2 regions of the Pseudomonas sp. Marseille-Q0931 genome follow, and region 1 is predicted to be linked to the other one. Evidence: riboswitches for the same ligand, from Rfam matches in the RefSeq annotation. Region 1 holds a riboswitch; the other holds the start of a gene.

The links. A riboswitch is a leader RNA that binds a small molecule or an ion and turns the genes downstream of it on or off. The one in region 1 is predicted to bind cobalamin.
Region 2: another riboswitch for cobalamin. It lies ahead of cobO (cob(I)yrinic acid a,c-diamide adenosyltransferase); the one in region 1 lies ahead of cobW (cobalamin biosynthesis protein CobW).

Annotation. Positions count from the first base shown of each region.
Region 1 is NZ_CALNWT010000007.1:81,578-90,951, forward strand. Features, by position in the region: gene P3C50_RS12940 (hypothetical protein) at 1-689, shown strand, start outside; gene P3C50_RS12945 (hypothetical protein) at 815-1,420, opposite strand; gene P3C50_RS12950 (hypothetical protein) at 1,734-2,201, shown strand; gene map (type I methionyl aminopeptidase) at 2,266-3,027, opposite strand; gene P3C50_RS12960 (ParD-like family protein) at 3,024-3,236, opposite strand; gene P3C50_RS12965 (hypothetical protein) at 3,406-3,636, shown strand; gene cobM (precorrin-4 C(11)-methyltransferase) at 3,858-4,613, opposite strand; gene P3C50_RS12975 (cobalamin biosynthesis protein) at 4,610-5,047, opposite strand; cobalamin riboswitch at 5,134-5,329, shown strand; gene cobW (cobalamin biosynthesis protein CobW) at 5,423-6,472, shown strand; gene cobN (cobaltochelatase subunit CobN) at 6,564-9,374, shown strand, end outside.
Region 2 is NZ_CALNWT010000005.1:115,998-125,371, reverse strand. Features, by position in the region: gene glp (gephyrin-like molybdotransferase Glp) at 1-892, shown strand, start outside; gene P3C50_RS12005 (C40 family peptidase) at 1,043-1,663, shown strand; gene P3C50_RS12000 (C40 family peptidase) at 1,748-2,272, shown strand; gene P3C50_RS11995 (hypothetical protein) at 2,279-2,599, shown strand; cobalamin riboswitch at 2,637-2,847, shown strand; gene cobO (cob(I)yrinic acid a,c-diamide adenosyltransferase) at 3,029-3,640, shown strand; gene P3C50_RS11985 (cobyrinate a,c-diamide synthase) at 3,640-4,932, shown strand; gene bluB (5,6-dimethylbenzimidazole synthase) at 4,929-5,582, shown strand; gene cbiB (adenosylcobinamide-phosphate synthase CbiB) at 5,586-6,494, shown strand; gene cobD (threonine-phosphate decarboxylase CobD) at 6,487-7,497, shown strand; gene P3C50_RS11965 (cobyric acid synthase) at 7,497-8,966, shown strand; gene cobU (bifunctional adenosylcobinamide kinase/adenosylcobinamide-phosphate guanylyltransferase) at 8,970-9,374, shown strand, end outside.

The DNA.
Region 1 (9,374 bases):
TGAAGACATACATCGCTATTTGTACCCGCACGCAGTTTGAGACTGGCGTTGCGAGTACAACGTACGCGGAACTGAGTGAGCTGACTGGTCAATCACGGGCGATTGTGAGCCGGGCACTTACTCGGCTTGAAGATGAAGGCTTGATCGATTGCTACAGCCCAACCCGGCGCGGTGGAACCATCATCACGGTGCATCACTGGGAAGATCGCGGATGGGCCAAGATTCCCAAGCGCTGGCTCCTAACCGCCCGTGAGTGGAACAGGGAAGGCCTCGGACCTAAAGGTGTATTGCAGAAACTGCGTCAGTTCAAATTTGAGGATCGGCTTAGCTTGCGAGCACTGAAGGTGTATCTGGTATTGCTGGCTTATCGTGATAGCGGTAAGGGAGAGGGAGACGGCCTTGCAATCATCAGTTACACGCGGATCGCTGCGGTTGCCGGTATTGGCAGGCATCTGGTCAGTGATGCGATCACGAAGCTGCTTGAAATGAACCTGATAACCTTCAGGGCGGGAGATCATCGAGAGGGAGAGGAGGTGGACTTTGATCGGACGAATCGATATCTGATCAGGGGCCTCAATGTTCGCTGGCAGAGTGTTGACTCTGAGGGTAGGGGAGCGAAAGGCGGCAAGATGTCGAAGAATTCAGTATCAGCCGTGCAAGCCGCTCTTCAGTTTGTTAAGAAATCCTAAGCATCAAGAGCTTTGAGAGGGATCTCCGAACTGCTGAGTGAGAGCGCGCGTTCCAATAATGGCTCGCACAGCAGGCCCGCCAGAAGAACGCCGGTAAGTGGAAATTCAGCCTTGACCACGCAAACTTAAATTTTAATGGGGGGTGTAAGGATCGCAGGGTCCAGCACGATCAGAATGGGGTATGTCACGCCATCCTGCTGTTCATGCCCGGCAACTGCCTGGTAACCAACTTTGATCGCGCCGTCGACGATATCCTCAATGCACTGTCGAGTGATCATCTGAACAGTATTCCAGGCTTGCATCCCCTCCGAGGTGTCGCGGAAATTGATGGCCATGTGCGCTAAGTAGGCCATCATCTGGTCGCCCGGCCGCGGCGCGTACTTCATGACCTCCCCGGTCCGCCATCCCTTGTTCCAGTTGTACGGGTATTCGCACAGAATATTTCCTTTACCAGGCCGCATTCCTGCTACCGCTGCTCGCAGCTGTTCGGAATCCTCACGTGAGCATGTGACCCCTGGATCAGAAATGTCCAACACATGCGCGCCGGGCAAAAGGTTTGCCATGTACACGGTAGGTGATTGGCCCCCGCTAAACTTGGCAAAGAAAGGATCTGTCGTGAAGAACAGTGCTTTGTGAAGCTGCGTTTGACCCTTGACCGCGCCGCGGCCAGCAAGGGTCCATTGGGTAATGCTCGAGGAGGTGCCGTGAAGCCAGTCCGTGTAGATGTTCAATGATGGGGCCTATTTTGTCTGAAGTTTTTTTGAAGAAGAGTGAATCGAACGCTGCTATCTGAGTTCTACCCGTCTCGCCGGACAAAGCCTACGGGCGTGCCCTGCAAGCTTGTGTCAATCTATGTTGTTTCAAGAGGAGTGCTGTATTCGAAGCGAATATAGCCTTGTGTCAAACTATGTTGTCGAGGCTGGCACCTAAGACCTCGGTTTTCCCCAGTGTTTTCAAGGGGGCTTGTGTCAATCTATGTTGTTGCCATCCACCTATCCCCTGGTTCCGCCAGGGGGCGTTTCTCGTTCGTAAAGGTAGACAGGGATGTTGATGAAGCTGGCGCCGAAGAAACGGCGCAATCTGCGTAATTTTTACCTGAGTATCGCGGCCGTGATCGTCATTGCCGGCACGGGGCGTTACTTCGCTCACAGGGCCGAGCAGGAGCGGGTTGCCCAGCAGGCGGAGCTGGCCCAGAGTTTGGCGAGCTTGAACGCTGCGCTTCCCAGGAAGGTCGATGCGCTGACCACACTCGAGTACATCGGATTGATGGGTGGTGACACGATCTTCTACCGGTATCGGATCGACCGCCCCGCGCGGATGTTCTCCGAGGAGCTTCTGGCCAGTATGCAAGTACGGGCCCGTAGCGGCCTTGAGCGCCTGGCTTGCAAGGAACCGCAACTGATGGCTGCGATGCGCAAGCACAGGCTCCATCAGGAACATTCCTACCTCGGTCGAAATGGCGTGCTGTTTTCCGTCGAGATTCATCCTGAGCAGTTGAATTGCCCAGGTTGACGGCGAGAAAGCTGCGGATGGCGGAGGCGTTTATCCACAGAGCCTTTTCGTGCCTCCAATGTGATCAGTGAGCTTCGTCGGGTCGCAACGTCAGCACCTGAACGCCATCGCGAGTTACCGCCACGGTGTGCTCGAATTGCGCGGAGAGTTGGCCGTCACAGGTCACCACCGTCCAGCCGTCGCGTAAGGTGCGAACGTCCGCTGTTCCCTGATTGAGCATGGGCTCGATGGTGAAGGTCATGCCTTCGCGTAGCGTTAGGCCGGTGCCGGCTTTGCCCCAGTGCAGCACTTCCGGCGGCTCGTGCATTTCCCGGCCAATACCGTGGCCGCAGTAGTCGCGAACCACCGAATAGCCGTGGGCACGAGCGTGCCGTTCGATGGCGTGGCCGATATCGCCGAGGCGGGCGCCCGGCCTCACGGCTGCGATGCCCTTGCACATCGCTTCATAGGTCACTCGGGTGAGCTGACGAGCCTGGTCCGACACCCTGCCGATCAGGTAGATCTTGCTCGAATCGGTGATGTAGCCGTTCTTTTCCAGGGTGATATCGAAATTCACCAGATCGCCATCGCGCAGCATCTCGTTCGCGCTGGGTACCCCATGGCATACCACCTCGTTGCGCGACGTGTTCATGGCGTAGGCGAAACCATACTGCCCCTTGCTCGCCGGACGCGCCTTGAGTTCATCCACGATGTACTTATCCACAAGGTCGTTGACTTGCAGGGTCGACATGCCGAGCAGGTCCAGCCGGTCCAGATAGCCGAAAACGGACGCGAGCAATCTGCCGGACTCCGCCATCAGAGCGATCTGTTCGGGCGTCTTGCTCATGACGCGTCCGCCATACGCGGCGGTACCGCCACGCCGGCCGCGCGCAGCTCGGCGGCCATCACCTCATTGAAGCTCAGCGTCGGGTTCATCTCGCAGAGCATGCCGATGCGAATCCAGAAGCCTGCCTGGGCATTGATGGAGCGGCCCGAGACGCTGCTTGCCCGACGGATTTGGTCATGCAGCTCATCATCGATATTAACGATGCCCATAGCGGTTTCCTTTATATATTTCGTATATGAAGCATATATAAACACGGACGGGATTGTTCCACCAGCATCGGTAGCAGGACAAAGGCGACTCTCTCATCCTTTACACTAGAGCTGTCCGTCTGCCAGGAGTGCGCAAGCGGGCCCAAGCAAGGCTGGAACAGGAGAGCGGATGAAGCGCGCAGATGTAAAACGCAGAACGGCCGAGGGCGTTCTATTCGATACCCAGATCATGGCCAATCCGGCCAATACCGCCGAGTGGATCGTGTTTTTCAAGAAAGAGGCCGGCCGCAGCTTCTTTCTGGTGGATGAAACCGAGCAGGTAGAAACCTTTGCCAGCCTGGATGAAGTGATACCGGAGCTGCGGGTTCTGGGGATCAAGCGGGTCGAGGTGCAGCTCTGAGAAGTTGCACACAGTTGCCGTGGATCAACATGTGGATATCCTCGTGATACCTGGCTGTAGGCCTTATAAATTGAGGGCTTCAGTAACTTGTACAGAAACTGCTCGCTTACGCGCCCACTATCCACAGGGTATTTGGATAACAGGCTGGTTATCTTGTTGATAAGTATATGAGGGCCTTTTGTGGCAAGGCTTTCAGCGAACTGTACGCTTTATCGCCAGGCTCAATGGTTACCAGGGCGGTAAAGATGGCGATGATTGGCGTCATATAGCGCCGATTCTGCAAACGCACCGGGCTCGAGCACCCGCCCAACGAGGATCAGTGCCGTGCGGCGAAAGCCCTTGGCGGCAACTTTCTCTTCGATATCGGCCAGGGTGCCCAGCACCCAATCCTGATCCGGCCAACTCGCTCTGTGGATAACCGCGATGGGGCAGTCGGCACCGTAGTGCGGCAGCAGTTCACCGACGATGGCCGCTAACTGGCGAACACCGAGATGGATGGCCATGGTCGCGCGGTGTCGGGCCAGGTCATGCAGCTGTTCGCCCTCGGGCATCGGTGACGTAGTGCCGTAGCGGGTGAGGATCACCGTCTGGGCGATACCCGGTAGCGTCAGCTCGGATTCCAGCAGGGCCGCGCAGGCGGCGGTGGCGGTGACGCCGGGAATGATTTCGAAGGGAATGCCCAGGCCACGCAGTTCGCGAATCTGCTCGCCGATGGCGCCGTATAGCGAAGGGTCGCCGGAGTGTACGCGGGCCACATCCTGACCGCGCTTATGGGCCTGATGCAGGAGGTTGACGATTTCCCCAAGATTCAGCTCGGCGGTGTTCACCACCTGTTCGGCGCTGTGGCCTTGCAGCACGGCCTCGGGCACCAGCGAGCCGGCATAGAGGATCACCGAGCAGCTGCGGATCAGACGCTGGCCTTTGACGGTGATCAGCTCGGGGTCGCCAGGGCCGGCGCCGATAAAGTAGATGGTCATGCGGGTTCTCTATCGAATATGGCTAGCGCACAGGTAGCGCGGGCGCTGCGGTCTTTCTCGCCTAGTAGGCGGGCGGAGGCTCCCATGCGTGCTGCCAGGGCCAATGCGCAAGGCTCCGCTACGGCGGGGCTGCCTGTGGCAGTTTGGCTGAGGGCGCTGCCGCCGGTCTTCGCTTGGTAAGCGCTCAGTTGTTCGGGTGAGAAGAAAAACAGCTCGAGGCCCAAGCACTCAGCTAGGCCGCGCAGGCCGGCTTCGTCGCGTTTGTGGGCGATGCTGGCCAGGCCAGCCAGATTGTCCACCGTCAGCCCATACCTGCCCAAGCTGTGGATAAGCAGCTCGAAAAGCTCATCCAGGCTGCAGTCACGGCGGCAGCCCAGTCCGGCGACGACCTGTGTAGGCGAGGCGGGCGGGCGGTTAGAGGCAGTCGGCAACATGAATGGTATTCGGGCTAAGCGGTGGCGTAGCTCAACATGGCACCTGCCAGCGGTCAACCGCGATTGACCGGCCGCTGCGGCCTGCGTAGCCTTCTCGCTTTCGAGGTTCTTCCCGGCAAACAGCCGGGGAGCTAAGAGGGAACAGGGTCGATGCCCTGGCTGCCCCCGCAACTGTAAACGGTCATAACTCCTTCGATACACCACTGCCCTTGGCGGGAAGGTGAAGGACGCGCAACGCGCAGACCGTGAGCCAGGAGACCTGCCTCGATAGACCAGCCACTTGCTCGGACGGGGTGATCCGAAGCGGCCAGCACGCCCTTGCGTGCCGCCTGCCCGTACCCGTCCGCCGAATTGACCGACGCCACGGGGCCCCTGATGAAAACCCTCGCCAAACTGCCTGTCACCATCGTCACCGGATTCCTCGGTGCCGGCAAAACCACGTTGCTGCGTCACCTGCTGGCCAATGCCGGTGGTCGCCGTATCGCGGTGATCGTCAACGAGTTCGGCGAGCTGGGCATCGATGGCGAGATCCTCAAGCAGTGTTCCATCGGTTGCAGCGAGGAGGAGGCCAACGGCCGCGTCTTCGAGCTGGCCAACGGCTGCCTGTGCTGCACCGTGCAGGAGGAGTTCTTCCCGGTGATGCGCGAGCTGGTGGCGCGCCGCGGTGACCTCGACCATATCCTCATCGAAACCAGCGGCCTGGCACTGCCGAAGCCGTTGGTGCAGGCCTTCAACTGGCCGGAAATCCGCAACGCTTGCACCGTCGATGCGGTGATTACCGTGGTCGACAGCCCGGCGGTGGCTGCCGGCACCTTCGCTGCCTTCCCCGACCGGGTGGACGAGCAGCGCAAGCTCGATCCCAATCTCGACCATGAGTCGCCGCTGCACGAATTGTTTGCCGACCAATTGGCCAGTGCCGACCTGGTAATCCTCAACAAGGCCGACCTGCTCGATACCGAGGCGCTGGCCGCGGTGCGCGCCGAGGTGGCCGAGGAGCTGCCGCCAGCGGTCAAGGTGATCGAGGCGCACGGTGGTGATCTGCCACTGAGCGTGCTGCTTGGCCTGAACAGCGAGACCGAGCTGCATATCGACAGCCGACGTACCCATCATGACGATGAAAACGAGGATCACGATCATGAGGAATTCGACTCGTTCCACGTGGAACTACCGGAAACTGACGAGGTGCGCCTGCTGGCTGCGTTGAAGGAGGCAGTGACCAAGTACGGCATTCTGCGGGTCAAGGGCTTCGCTGCGATACCTGGCAAACCCATGCGCCTGCTGGTGCAAGGTGTCGGTCAGCGCTTCGACCGCCACTTCGACCGCGCCTGGCAGGCCGACGAACCGCGCCTGAGCCGCCTGGTAATGATCGGCCAGCAGCTCGACCGCGCGGCCATCGAAGCCGAGCTGAAAGCCGCGCTGGCCTAAGAATTGTGGGAGGGGCTTCAGCCGCGACCGGGTTCGCTGATCGTCGCGGCTAAAGCCCCTCCCACGATTTCGCCCGCTCCACGGAACGAACATGCATTTATTACGCACCCAACCCGGCGCTCAGCTGCCGGCCGATAGCATCGCCGACCTTGGCCAGACCCCGGCCGAGCTGGTGATCCTGTGCACGGGCGATTCGCACCTGTCGTTGCTGGCCGAAGCAGCCCGACAACTGCCGGAGAACTACCCCAGCCTGCGCCTGGCCAGCCCGGCGCAACTGAGTAACAACGCCTCGGTGGATTACTACGTCGAGCAGGTGCTGCAGCATGCCAAGGTCATCCTGATCTCCGTGCATGGCGGGGTGAGCTACTGGCGCTACGGCGTCGAACGCCTGGTTGAGCTGGGTGCGCGCGGCGCCACGGTGATCATGGTGCCGGGCGACGATAAACCCGACCCGGAGTTGAATGCCCTCGGCAACGTCGGTGAAGAAGACAGCCAGCGCCTCTGGCAGTACCTGCGTCAGGGCGGCTTGGAAAATGCCCGCCAGTTGTTCCGCTGCATCGGCAGCCGCTGGCTGGGGCGTGACGATGCCTGGCAGGAGCCGCAAGCGCTGCCGCGCGTCGGCCTTTATTATCCGCAGCACAGCCCGGCCACGCTGGCCGACTGGCGTGCGCAGTGGCAGCCTGATGCGCCCGTGGTGGCGCTGCTGTTCTACCGCAACCATGTGCAATCGGCGAACACCGCCTTTGTCGATACCTTCTGCGAGCATCTCGTTCGTCAGGGCCTCAACCCGCTGCCGATTGCCGTGGCCAGCCTCAAGGAGGCGGCCTGCCTGGATCAGGTGCAGGCCTGGTTGGACGAGACGAGCGTCGCGCTGATCATCAATACCACCGGCTTCGCCCTGTCCAATCCCGAGGCGCCGCAGGCTCGGGTGTTCCGTCGCGATATCCCGGTGCTGCAGGCCATCTGCTCGCTGGACAACAAGGCGCAGTGGCAGGCCAGCGCCCAGGGTCTGGGCTCGCGTGACCTGGCCATGCATGTGGTGCTGCCGGAGCTGGATGGTCGGCTGATCGGCACCGCCATCAGCTTCAAGGGCCTGGCCTGGCGCAGCGAGCGTAGCCAGAGCGATGTGGTGTGCTATCAGGCCCATGAGTCGGGCATGGCTTATGTCGCGGAACTGGCGCGTAACTGGTGCCATTTGGCGCTCAAAAGCAACGATCAGAAGCGAATCGGCCTGATCCTGGCCAACTACCCGACCCGCGATGGCCGCATCGGCAATGGCGTGGGCCTGGATACGCCGGCCGCCGCGCTGAATATCCTGCAGGCGCTGCAACAGCAGGGCTACCCGGTGCATAAGCTGCCGGACAGCGGCACCGCCCTTGTCCACAGCCTGCTCGGCGGCGTCACTAACGATCTGGATGGCCTGGATACGCGGCCCTGTGCGCAAAGTCTGGCACTGGATGATTATCTGACGTTTTTCCACAGCCTGCCGCCGGCCAACCAGCAGGCGGTGCGCGAACGTTGGGGCGAGCCGCAGCAGGACCCCATGTTCCGCAGCAGGCGGATGATGGTCGCCGGGTTGCGCTTCGGCCTGTGCTTCGTCGGCATCCAGCCGGCGCGCGGTTATCAGCTCGACGCGGCGGCGGTGTATCACGACCCCGATCTGGTGCCGCCGCACGGCTATATCGCCTTCTACGCCTGGCTGCGCACGGCCTTCGCCGCCGATGCGCTGATCCACGTCGGCAAGCACGGCAACCTGGAGTGGTTGCCGGGCAAGAGCGTCGGCCTGTCCGAGGGCTGCTGGCCGCAGGCGCTGATCGGCCCGCTGCCGAATATCTATCCCTTTATCGTCAACGACCCGGGCGAGGGGGCGCAGGCCAAGCGCCGCACCCAGGCGGTGATCATCGACCACCTGATGCCGCCGCTGACCCGCGCCGAGAGCTACGGCCCGTTGCGCGATATCGAGCGCCTGGCCGACGAGTATTACGACGCCAGCCAGCTCGACCAGCGCCGCGCCGTGGAGCTGCGCGGCGAGATTCTGGCCAAGGTGCGCGAGGCCAGCCTCGACCGCGAGCTGGGCCTGCAACTCAACGACGACGGCGACAGCTGGCTGCCGCAGCTCGATGCCTACCTGTGCGACCTCAAGGAATCGCAGATACGCGATGGCCTGCATGTTTTTGGTGAGTCGCCGGCCGGGCAACTGCGCCGCGACACCCTGCTGGCGCTGCTACGCATTCCCCGTGGCGATGGCCAGGGCGCCAACGCCAGCCTGTTACGTGTGCTGGCCCGTGGCCTGGAACTGAATCTCGACCCGCTCGATTGCGATATGGGCCAGCCCTGGCAAGGGCTGCGTCCCCAGGCGTTGCAGGTTGTGGATAACAGTCTGTGGCGTACCGTCGGCGATACCCGCGAGCGCCTGGAGCTGCTGGCGCTGAGGTTGATCGAACAGCGCCTGGCAGGGGCGCGCAGCGCAGCCTTTGGCGCCGAGGTGGCGCTGATCCTCGACGGCCTGGCCGAGCATATCGCGCCGCTGCTGGATGCCTGCGGCGACGCCGAGATGAGCGGCCTGCTGGCGGCACTGGAAGGGCGTTTCGTGCCCGCCGGGCCGAGTGGCGCGCCCAGTCGCGGGCGCCTCGACGTACTGCCCACCGGGCGCAACTTCTTCACCGTTGACGTGCGCCACCTGCCCACGCCCACGGCCTGGCGCCTCGGCGTGCAGGCGGCGGATCGTCTACTGGAGCGCCATCTGCAGGATGAAGGCGACCATCTGCGCCAGCTCGGATTGTCGGTGTGGGGCACGGCGACCATGCGCACCGGCGGCGACGATATCGCCCAGGCTCTGGCACTGATGGGTGTGCGGCCGGTGTGGCAGCCGGGCAGCCAGCGCGTCGAGCGCTTCGAGGTA
Region 2 (9,374 bases), on a different contig from region 1:
AGGCGCCGACACCGTGGAGATGCAGGAGAACGTCGAGGTCGATGAAGCTGGGCGCGTGGATTTCCGCGAGCGGCTGAAGGTCGGGCAGAACGTTCGCGCCCAGGGCCAGGAAACCCGCACAGGTGAATGCGTGCTGCCCGCGGGTACGCGCCTGGGGCCCATCGAGCTTGGGCTGGCCGCGTCTCTGGGGGCGGCGCAGCTGTTGGTACGTCGGCGCCTGCGTGTTGCGGTTCTGTCCACTGGCGACGAGTTGGTCGAGCCGGGGCAGTCACTTGGCCCGGGCCAGATCTATAACAGCAACCGGCGCCTGCTGATCGCCTGGCTGCAGCGTCTGGGCTGCGCGGTGGTGGATGCGGGGATATTGCCCGATGACCTGCAGCGTACTCGTGAGGCGCTGGGCGCCTTGAGCGAGGTGGATCTGATTCTTTCCACGGGCGGTGTTTCGGTGGGTGAGGCGGATTACCTTGGCCTGGCGCTGCGCGAGGCGGGCGAGCTGGCGTTGTGGAAGCTGGCGATCAAACCGGGCAAGCCGCTGACCTTCGGTCATTACCAGGGCGTTCCGGTGATAGGTCTGCCGGGCAATCCGGCTTCGACGCTGGTCACCTTCGGTTTGCTGGCGCGTCCGTACATGTTGCGTCGCCTCGGCGCGCAGCGAGTGGAGCCGCTGGGTTTCGCCATGCCGGCAGGGTTCACCTGGGGCAAGCCGGGCATGCGTCGTGAGTACCTGCGCGCGCGCCTGGAGAATGGCCGCGTAGTGCCGTACGCCAACCAGAGTTCGGGTGTTTTGCGAAGCGCCGCGTGGGCCGAAGGGCTGGCAGAAGTAATGGAAGGTAGCACGCTGGCCGAAGGGGATATGCTGCGCTTCATCCCCTTGAGCGAGATTCTCGGCTAGCGCCCTGAAGCGCCCGGTTGTGCGAATGGTCGGGCGCTTTAGATGGCGCGGTGAAACCACTGGGTCACATTTCCGTCGATAGAATTTGCAAATGGGCTTTATAGAGGGCATAGTCGCGCACTTATAAATTCAATCGACACGGTCGTGCCCATGCTAAAACGCTTCGCACCCCTCGTGCCTCTTGCACTTACAGTCTTTCTCGCTGCCTGCGCCGGCCACTCGCCGCAACCGCAGGTCAGCGAAGCCACGGTCGAGCCCGTTGTTCGTCCGCTGTCTCAGCAGGCCGAGCCTGCCGATGATGAAATCAACGCGCTGATCGACGACGAACCCTATGAAATGCCGCAGCTGGCCGACAGCCTGCTCGATCTCGGGCGTTCGCTGATCGGTACGCGCTATCGCTACGGCGGCACCTCGGTACAGTCCGGTTTCGATTGCAGCGGTTTCGTCGGTTACCTGTTCCGTGAGGAAGTCGGCCTGGAGCTACCACGCTCCACTCGCGAGCTGATCAATCTCGACGCGCCCAAGGTGGCGCGCGCCGATCTGGAGCCTGGCGACCTGATCCTGTTCAATGACCGCGGTCGTGGTCGTGTCAGCCACGCCGGCATCTACCTGGGTGATGACCAGTTCATCCATTCCAGCAGCAGCCGCAGCGGTGGCGTGCGCATCGACAGCCTCGATGACAGCTACTGGAACCGCAGCTACCTGCAGGCCAAGCGCGTCCTTGCGCTGGCTCCGGTGGAAGAGCAAGTCGCGGCCAAGCGCCACAATTGATGTGTCACGGCGTAACTCCAGGGTTGCGCCGTTTGCCTGCAAGCGGCAGAGTAGAGCGCATTCAGGCCCTGGATCGCCTCGCTTATGCCTTTCACGACCCGTGTCGTCCTCGTTTCTCTCGCACTGCTGCTGACTGCCTGTAGCAGCCGCGCTCCCGCCCCCCAGCCCATCTACCATCCGCCGGTTTCTTCGTCCTCCTATCAGGGTGGCGCGCAGGACGTGTTGTTCCGTGCGCTGGGACTGGTCGGTACGCCGTATCGCTATGGTGGCAACACGCCGGAAGGTGGTTTCGACTGCAGCGGCCTGATCGGCTATGTCTACCGCGATGCTGCCGGTATTAGCCTGCCACGCTCGACCCGCGAGTTGAGCGCGATGCGCACTCCTGACGTTCGCCGTGATGCGCTGCAGAGCGGTGACTTGGTGTTCTTCGCCACCAACGGCGGGCGCGCCGTGAGCCATGCCGGCATCTATGTCGGCGAAGGGCGCTTCGTGCATGCGCCATCCAGTGGCGGCACCGTGCGCCTGGACAGCCTCGACAACGTCTACTGGCAGCGCGTCTATCTCGATGCCAAGCGTGTGATCACGCCCGAGCTTGCGCGCAACCCCTGATTCGCCATGGCCGAGCCCATCCGCCTGCCGCCCCAGCCCGAGGTCTGCGAGCTTTGCGCGCGGCCTGTGGCACTCACTCGTCACCATCTGATTCCCAAGGCGCTGCACGACAAGGCCTACGTGCAGAAGCGCTTTGCCCGTCATGAGCGCATTACCGCCACGCTCTGGGTCTGCCGGGCCTGCCACAACCAGATTCACCGGCTGTTCAGTGAAAAGGAGCTGGCCCTGACCTACAACAGTCGCGAGGCGCTGTTGGCGGACGAGCGCTTGCGGACCTTCGTCGAGTGGCTGGCGAGCAAGCCGCCGGGGTTCACACCCAGGCATTAGTGCGGCGGCGTTGACGGGCAGGGCTGCCAGCCTCTACCCTGCGCGCCTTGCTTCAGGTGCCCCAAGTCGTCATGAATGACCACGCCAGGGTGAAACAGGGAAGCCGGTTCCAATGCCGGCGCTGCCCCCGCAACGGTAGGTGAGTCAAACGCTGTTTCAGGCCACTGTGCAATGCACGGGAAGGCGCAGCGTCGAACCTTCGGGTTCGCTCACAAGCCCGGAGACCGGCCTGTCGCAGTTTCACGGCATCGCGGAGGGCGCTGCCCGGCCAACGCTCCGGTTCCACCGGGGCGTTCGTGTTGTCTGTCTTCCGCTCGCCTGATCAGCCATTGGTGCCTGGATGAGGACGCGCAGCGCATCGCGATCTCTTCATTACCGTTCGCACTGCTCATGCAGGCAACGAGGGCGCCTGACTTGCAGGAGCACAGCATGAGTGAGTCCACCGAACGCGACGTCCGCCACAAGGCGCGTATGCAGCGCAAGAAAGCTCTTATCGATGAAAAGATCGCCCAGGCCCAGGATGAATACGGTCTGCTGCTGGTACACAGCGGCAATGGCAAGGGCAAGAGCAGCAGCGCCTTCGGCATGGTCGCGCGTGCCCTCGGTCATGGCCTCAAGGTGGGCGTGGTGCAGTTCATCAAGGGCGCGGCCAGTACCGGTGAAGAAGCCTTCTTCCGCCGCTTTCCCGAGGAAGTCAGCTACCACGTGATGGGCGAGGGCTTCACCTGGGAAACTCAGGATCGCCAGCGTGATATCGCCAAGGCGCAGGAAGCCTGGGCCGTGGCTCAGCGCCTGCTCAGCGACGAATCTGTCGGCCTGGTGGTGCTGGATGAGCTGAACATCGCCCTCAAGCATGGCTACCTCGAGCTGGAGGCGGTCCTGGCCGATATCGAAGCCCGGCCGCTGCTGCAGCATGTGGTGGTGACCGGCCGTGGCGCCTTGCCGGGAATGATCGAGGCGGCCGATACGGTCACCGAGATGAGCCTGGTCAAGCACGCGTTCAAGTCCGGGGTGAAGGCGCAAAAGGGCATCGAATTCTGATGAATGCACGTCACTGCCCGGCGCTGCTGATCGCCGCCCCGGCGTCTGGTCAGGGCAAGACCACCGTCACCGCCGCGCTGGCGCGCCTGCATACGCGCCAGGGCCGGCGGGTGCGTGTCTTCAAATGTGGGCCGGACTTTCTCGACCCGATGATCCACGCCCGTGCCAGTGGCGCGCCGGTGTACCAGCTCGACCTGGCCATGGTCGGCGAGGCCGAGAGCCGGCGGCTGTTGTGGCAGGCGGCGGGCGAGGCTGATCTGATCCTTATCGAAGGGGTCATGGGCCTGTTCGACGGCAAGCCCTCGGCGGCCGACCTGGCCCGCCATTTCGGCGTGCCCGTACTGGGGGTGATCGACGGTGCGGCCATGGCGCAGACCTTTGGCGCACTGGCCCATGGCCTGGCCACTTTCCAGCCGGACTTGCCCTTTGCCGGCGTACTCGGCAATCGCGTCGCCAGCACCCGCCACGGCGATATCCTGCGTGATGCCTTGCCGCCCAGCATCCACTGGTTCGGCGCCTTGCCGCGCAGCGCAGCAGTGGAGTTGCCGAGTCGGCATCTGGGCCTGGTGCAGGCTGCCGAGCTCGCGGATCTGGATGCGCGCCTGGATGCTGCGGCCGATGCGCTGGTAGCTACCGCCGATGTGGACCTGCCGCCGGCAGTGAGTTTTGCCGCGCCGGTGATTGAGCCGCCACCTGAGCTGCTGGCCGGAGTTCGTATCGGCGTGGCGCGTGATGCCGCGTTCGCCTTCCTTTATCAGGCCAACCTTGATCTGCTGCAGGCCCTCGGCGCAGAGCTGCGTTACTTTTCGCCGCTGGCCGATAGCGAGCTGCCCGAGGTGGATAGCCTTTATCTGCCTGGTGGTTACCCCGAGTTGTACCTGTCCGAGCTGGAGAGTAATCAGGCCATGGCCGATGCGATTCGCGCCCATCACCAGGCCGGCAAACCGCTGCTCGCCGAATGTGGTGGCATGCTCTATCTGCTCGATGAGCTGCGCTACAAACATGGCGCCAGCGGGCGCATGCTTGGTCTGCTGGCGGGCAGCGCCGCGTTGCAGCCGCGCCTGACCGCACTGGCCCTGCAGGAAGTGACGCTCCCGGAAGGTGAGCTGCGCGGTCACACCTACCATCACTCGCGGCTGGAAAGCCCGCTCGATCCACTGGCACTGGGTCGCTGCCCTAACGGCAAGCCGGTGGCCGAAGCGGTGTATCGCCTGGGGCGGCTAACTGCCAGCTACATCCACTTCTATCTGCCGTCCAACCCGGAGGCGGCCGCCGCGCTGTTGCGTCCATGAGCGAGCACGCCTTCAGCCCCGAAGAGCGCGCGGCGGTGTACCGCGCCATCGCCGAGCGTCGCGACATGCGTCACTTCGCCGGCGGCGAGGTGCCGCCCGAAGTGCTGGCGCGTCTGCTCGAAGCGGCGCATCACGCCCCCAGCGTCGGCCTGATGCAGCCCTGGCGTTTCCTGCGTATCAGTGACCGGCAACTGCGCGAGGCCGCCCACGGGTTGGTGGAGGCTGAGCGGGTGCGCACCGCCGAGGCCCTGGGCGAGCGTAGCGACGAGTTCATGCGGCTCAAGGTCGAGGGCGTTCGTGACTGCGCCGAACTGCTGGCCGTGGCGCTGATGGAGGGGCGCGAAGCGCATGTCTTCGGGCGACGCACGCTGCCGGAAATGGATATGGCCTCGGTCGCCTGCGCCATTCAGAATTTGTGGCTGGCTGCGCGCGCCGAAGGCCTTGGGCTCGGCTGGGTATCGTTGTTCGACCCCGAGGCGCTGGCCGAGCTGCTGGGTATGCCGGCCGGCAGCAAGCCGGTGGCGCTGCTGTGTCTGGGGCCGGTGGACGCCTTCTATGAGAAACCGATGCTGGTTGAAGAGGGCTGGGCCACGCCTCGACCGCTGAGCGAGTTGCTATTCGAGAATCGATGGGGAGTGCAGGGTGACTGAACGATGAGCCTGGCGCTGATCACCTGTGCCGGCGTGGCGCTGGATGCCGTGCTGGGCGAGCCGCGTCGCGCGCACCCGCTGGTGGCCTTTGGGCGCCTGGCCGATCGCCTGGAGCAACGCTTCAATCCCGCCGGCGGCGGCTGGCGCAGCCACGGTGTCACTGCCTGGTGCCTGGCGGTGCTGCCGCTGACCCTGCTCACCTGGCTGCTGGTACAGATCAGCGGGTTGGGCTGGGCGGTGGAGATCTTCGCCCTGTACTTCGCCCTTGGCCTGCGCAGCCTTTACGAGCATGCGCAACCGGTAGCGCGCGCACTGCGCCTGGGCGATCTGCCGCTCGCCCGTGAGCGCGTCGGCTGGATGGTCAGCCGCAACACCGCCGAGCTGGACGCCACCGGCGTGGCCCGCGCCGGTACCGAGTCGGTGCTGGAGAACGGTTCCGATGCGGTATTCGCCGCCTTGTTCTGGTTCGTTGTCGCCGGTGCGCCTGGCGTCGTGCTGTATCGCCTGAGCAACACCCTGGACGCCATGTGGGGCTATCGCAACGAGCGCTTCGAGCGCTTCGGCTGGGCGGCCGCGAAAATCGATGACGTACTCAATTACGTGCCGGCGCGCCTGGTGGCGCTGACTTATGCACTGCTCGGGCGTACCTGGCTGGCGTTGCGCTGCTGGCGCAGGCAGGCGCCGTTATGGGACAGTCCCAATGCTGGCCCGGTGATGGCGGCCGGTGCCGGCAGCCTGGGAGTGAGTCTGGGCGGCGCCGCCGAATACCACGGTGAGCTGCATGAGCGCCCGCAGCTAGGCGAGGGCCCGGCGCCGCGCGCGCGGGATATCGAGCGGGCAATGAACAGAGTCGTTGCCGGCGTTGGCCTGTGGCTGCTGTGCCTGATGATCTGGGAGGTGCTGGGTGCTTGAACACGGAGGTCGACTGCGCGCCGCGGCGCAGCGCTACGGCATTCCCCTGGAAGACTGGCTGGACCTGTCCACCGGTGTCGCGCCCTACGGTTGGGAGCTTCCGCCGGTTCCGGCTGCCGCCTGGGCGCGGTTACCCGAGGTCAACGACGGCCTGGAGGCGGTCGCGCGCGATTACTACGGCGCCGCCAGCCTGTTGCCGGTGGCCGGCTCGCAGGCGGCGATCCAGGCGCTGCCACGTCTGCACGGGCACAGCAGCGTGGGCATCCTCACGCCGACCTATGCCGAGCATGCAGCGGCCTGGCGCCGCGAAGGTCATCGCATCACCAAGCTCAGCGAGGGTTCGGTGCATCGAGCCCTGCCACAGCTCGACGTATTGCTGGTGGTCAATCCCAACAATCCGACTGGCCGCCTGATCGAGCCGGCGCGCCTGCTCGACTGGCACGATGAGCTGGCCGAGCGCGGCGGCTGGCTGGTGGTCGACGAAGCGTTCATGGACTGCACGCCGGAGCACAGTCTGGCTGCCTACAGCGATATGCCCGGGCTGATCGTGCTGCGCTCGTTCGGCAAATTCTTCGGCCTGGCCGGCCTGCGTCTGGGCTTCGTCCTGGCCGCCCAGGCACTGCTGGATGAGCTGGAGGTGCTGCTCGGGCCCTGGGCCGTCAGCGGTCCGGCGCGTAGCGTGGCGTTGAGTCTGCTGGCCGACCGTGATGGGCAGCGCCGCCAGCGCGAGCGCCTGCTGGCCGACGGCGAGCGCCTGGCGGCACTGCTGCGTGATTGCGGCATGCCGGTCACCGGTAGCTCGGCGCTGTTCCAGTTCTGCTGCACCCGTCGTGCGGTGCCCTGCATGGAGCTGTTGGCGAGGCGCGGCATCCTGGTACGCCTGTTCGCTGAGCTGGACAGCCTGCGTTTCGGCCTGCCGGCAGACGAGGCCGGCTGGCTGCGGCTGCAGCAGGGCTTGCTGGAGTGCGCGCCGATCCTCGCCAGTCTTGAGGAAACCTCCTGATGCCGACCCTGATGGTGCAGGGCACCACCTCCGATGCCGGCAAGAGCACCCTGGTAACGGCGCTGTGTCGCTGGGCGCGCCGCCAGGGCGTGTCCGTGGTGCCATTCAAGCCGCAGAACATGGCGCTCAATTCGGCGGTGACCGAAGATGGCGGCGAGATCGGCCGTGCCCAGGCGGTGCAGGCGCAGGCGGCTGGCCTGGCGCCGCACACCGATATGAACCCGGTGCTGCTCAAGCCCAACAGCGACATGGGTGCCCAGGTGATCATCCATGGCCGGGCCATCGGCAATATGCAGGCACTGACCTACCACGGCTATAAGCCGGTGGCGATGGCGGCGGTTCTGGAGTCCCACGCTCGTCTGCTGGAGAGCCACCAACTGGTGCTGGTCGAAGGCGCCGGCTCGCCGGCCGAGATCAACCTGCGCGCCGGCGACATCGCCAACATGGGCTTTGCCGAGGCAGTCGATTGCCCGGTGATACTGATCGCCGATATCGACAAGGGCGGCGTGTTCGCCCATCTGGTCGGCACCCTGGAGCTGCTCAGCCCCAGCGAACAGGCGCGCGTGAAGGGGTTCGTGATCAACCGCTTTCGCGGTGATATCGCCCTGCTCAAGCCGGGCCTGGACTGGCTGGAGCAGCGCACCGGCAAGCCGGTGCTTGGCGTGTTGCCGTACCTGATGGATTTCCACCTGGAGGCCGAGGACGCCGTCGATACCCGTCAGCAGGCCAAGGAAGAACAGGCGTTGCGCGTGGTGGTGCCGGTGCTGCCGCGTATCAGTAACCATACCGATTTCGACCCGCTGCGCCTGCATCCTCGGGTACAGCTGACCTTCGTCGGACCGGGTCAGGCCATCCCACCTGCGGATCTGATCATCCTGCCCGGCTCCAAGAGCGTGCGCGCTGATCTCGCGCGTCTGCGCGAGCAGGGCTGGGATGCAGCTATCGCCCGCCATCTGCGTTACGGCGGCAAGGTCCTGGGCATCTGCGGCGGCCTGCAGATGCTGGGGCGGCAGATTCATGACCCGCATGGCCTGGAGGGCGCTGTTGGTACCAGCGAAGGCCTGGGCCTGCTGGATTTCGAGACGGTACTGGAGCCGGAGAAACAGCTACGCAACGTGCACGGCCAGCTCTGCCTGGAACAAGCGGATGTCAGCGGCTACGAGATTCATGCCGGCGTCAGTCGCGGGCCGGGTCTCAATGGCGCAGTGCGGCTCGCCGACGGCCGCAGCGACGGCGGCTTCAGCGCCGATGGCCAGGTGCTCGGCACCTACCTGCATGGCCTGTTCGAACAGCCTCCAGCGTTCGCTGCGCTGCTGCGTTGGGCTGGCTTGGACGAGGTGCAGCACGTGGATTATCAGGCCTTGCGCGAACGCGATATCGAGCGCCTGGCCGATCAGGTGGAGTTGCACCTGGATAGCGAAAAACTCAGAGCGCTGTGCGGCCTATCGGTAGAAACGAATGTGGATTGAATCATGCTTGAACTGATCCTCGGCGGTGCCCGTTCCGGCAAGAGCCGCCTGGCCGAGAAGCTTGCCGACGAATCCGGATTGGACGTGGTGTATATCGCCACCAGCGAACCGCTCGATGGCGAGATGAGCGCCCGTGTCGCACAGCATCGCACGCGGCGTCCGGCGCATTGGGCGCTGATCGAAGAGCCGCTGGCGCTGGCTCGCGTGCTGCGCGAACAGGCAGCCCCCGGGCGTTGCCTGCTGGTGGATTGCCTGACCCTGTGGCTGACCAACCTGCTGATGCTGGAAGACCCGCAGCGCCTGGATGCCGAGCGCGAGGCGCTGCTGAACTGCGTGGCCGAGTTGCCGGGGCGCATCCTGCTGGTCAGCAACGAAACCGGGCTGGGGGTGGTGCCGCTGGGCGAACTG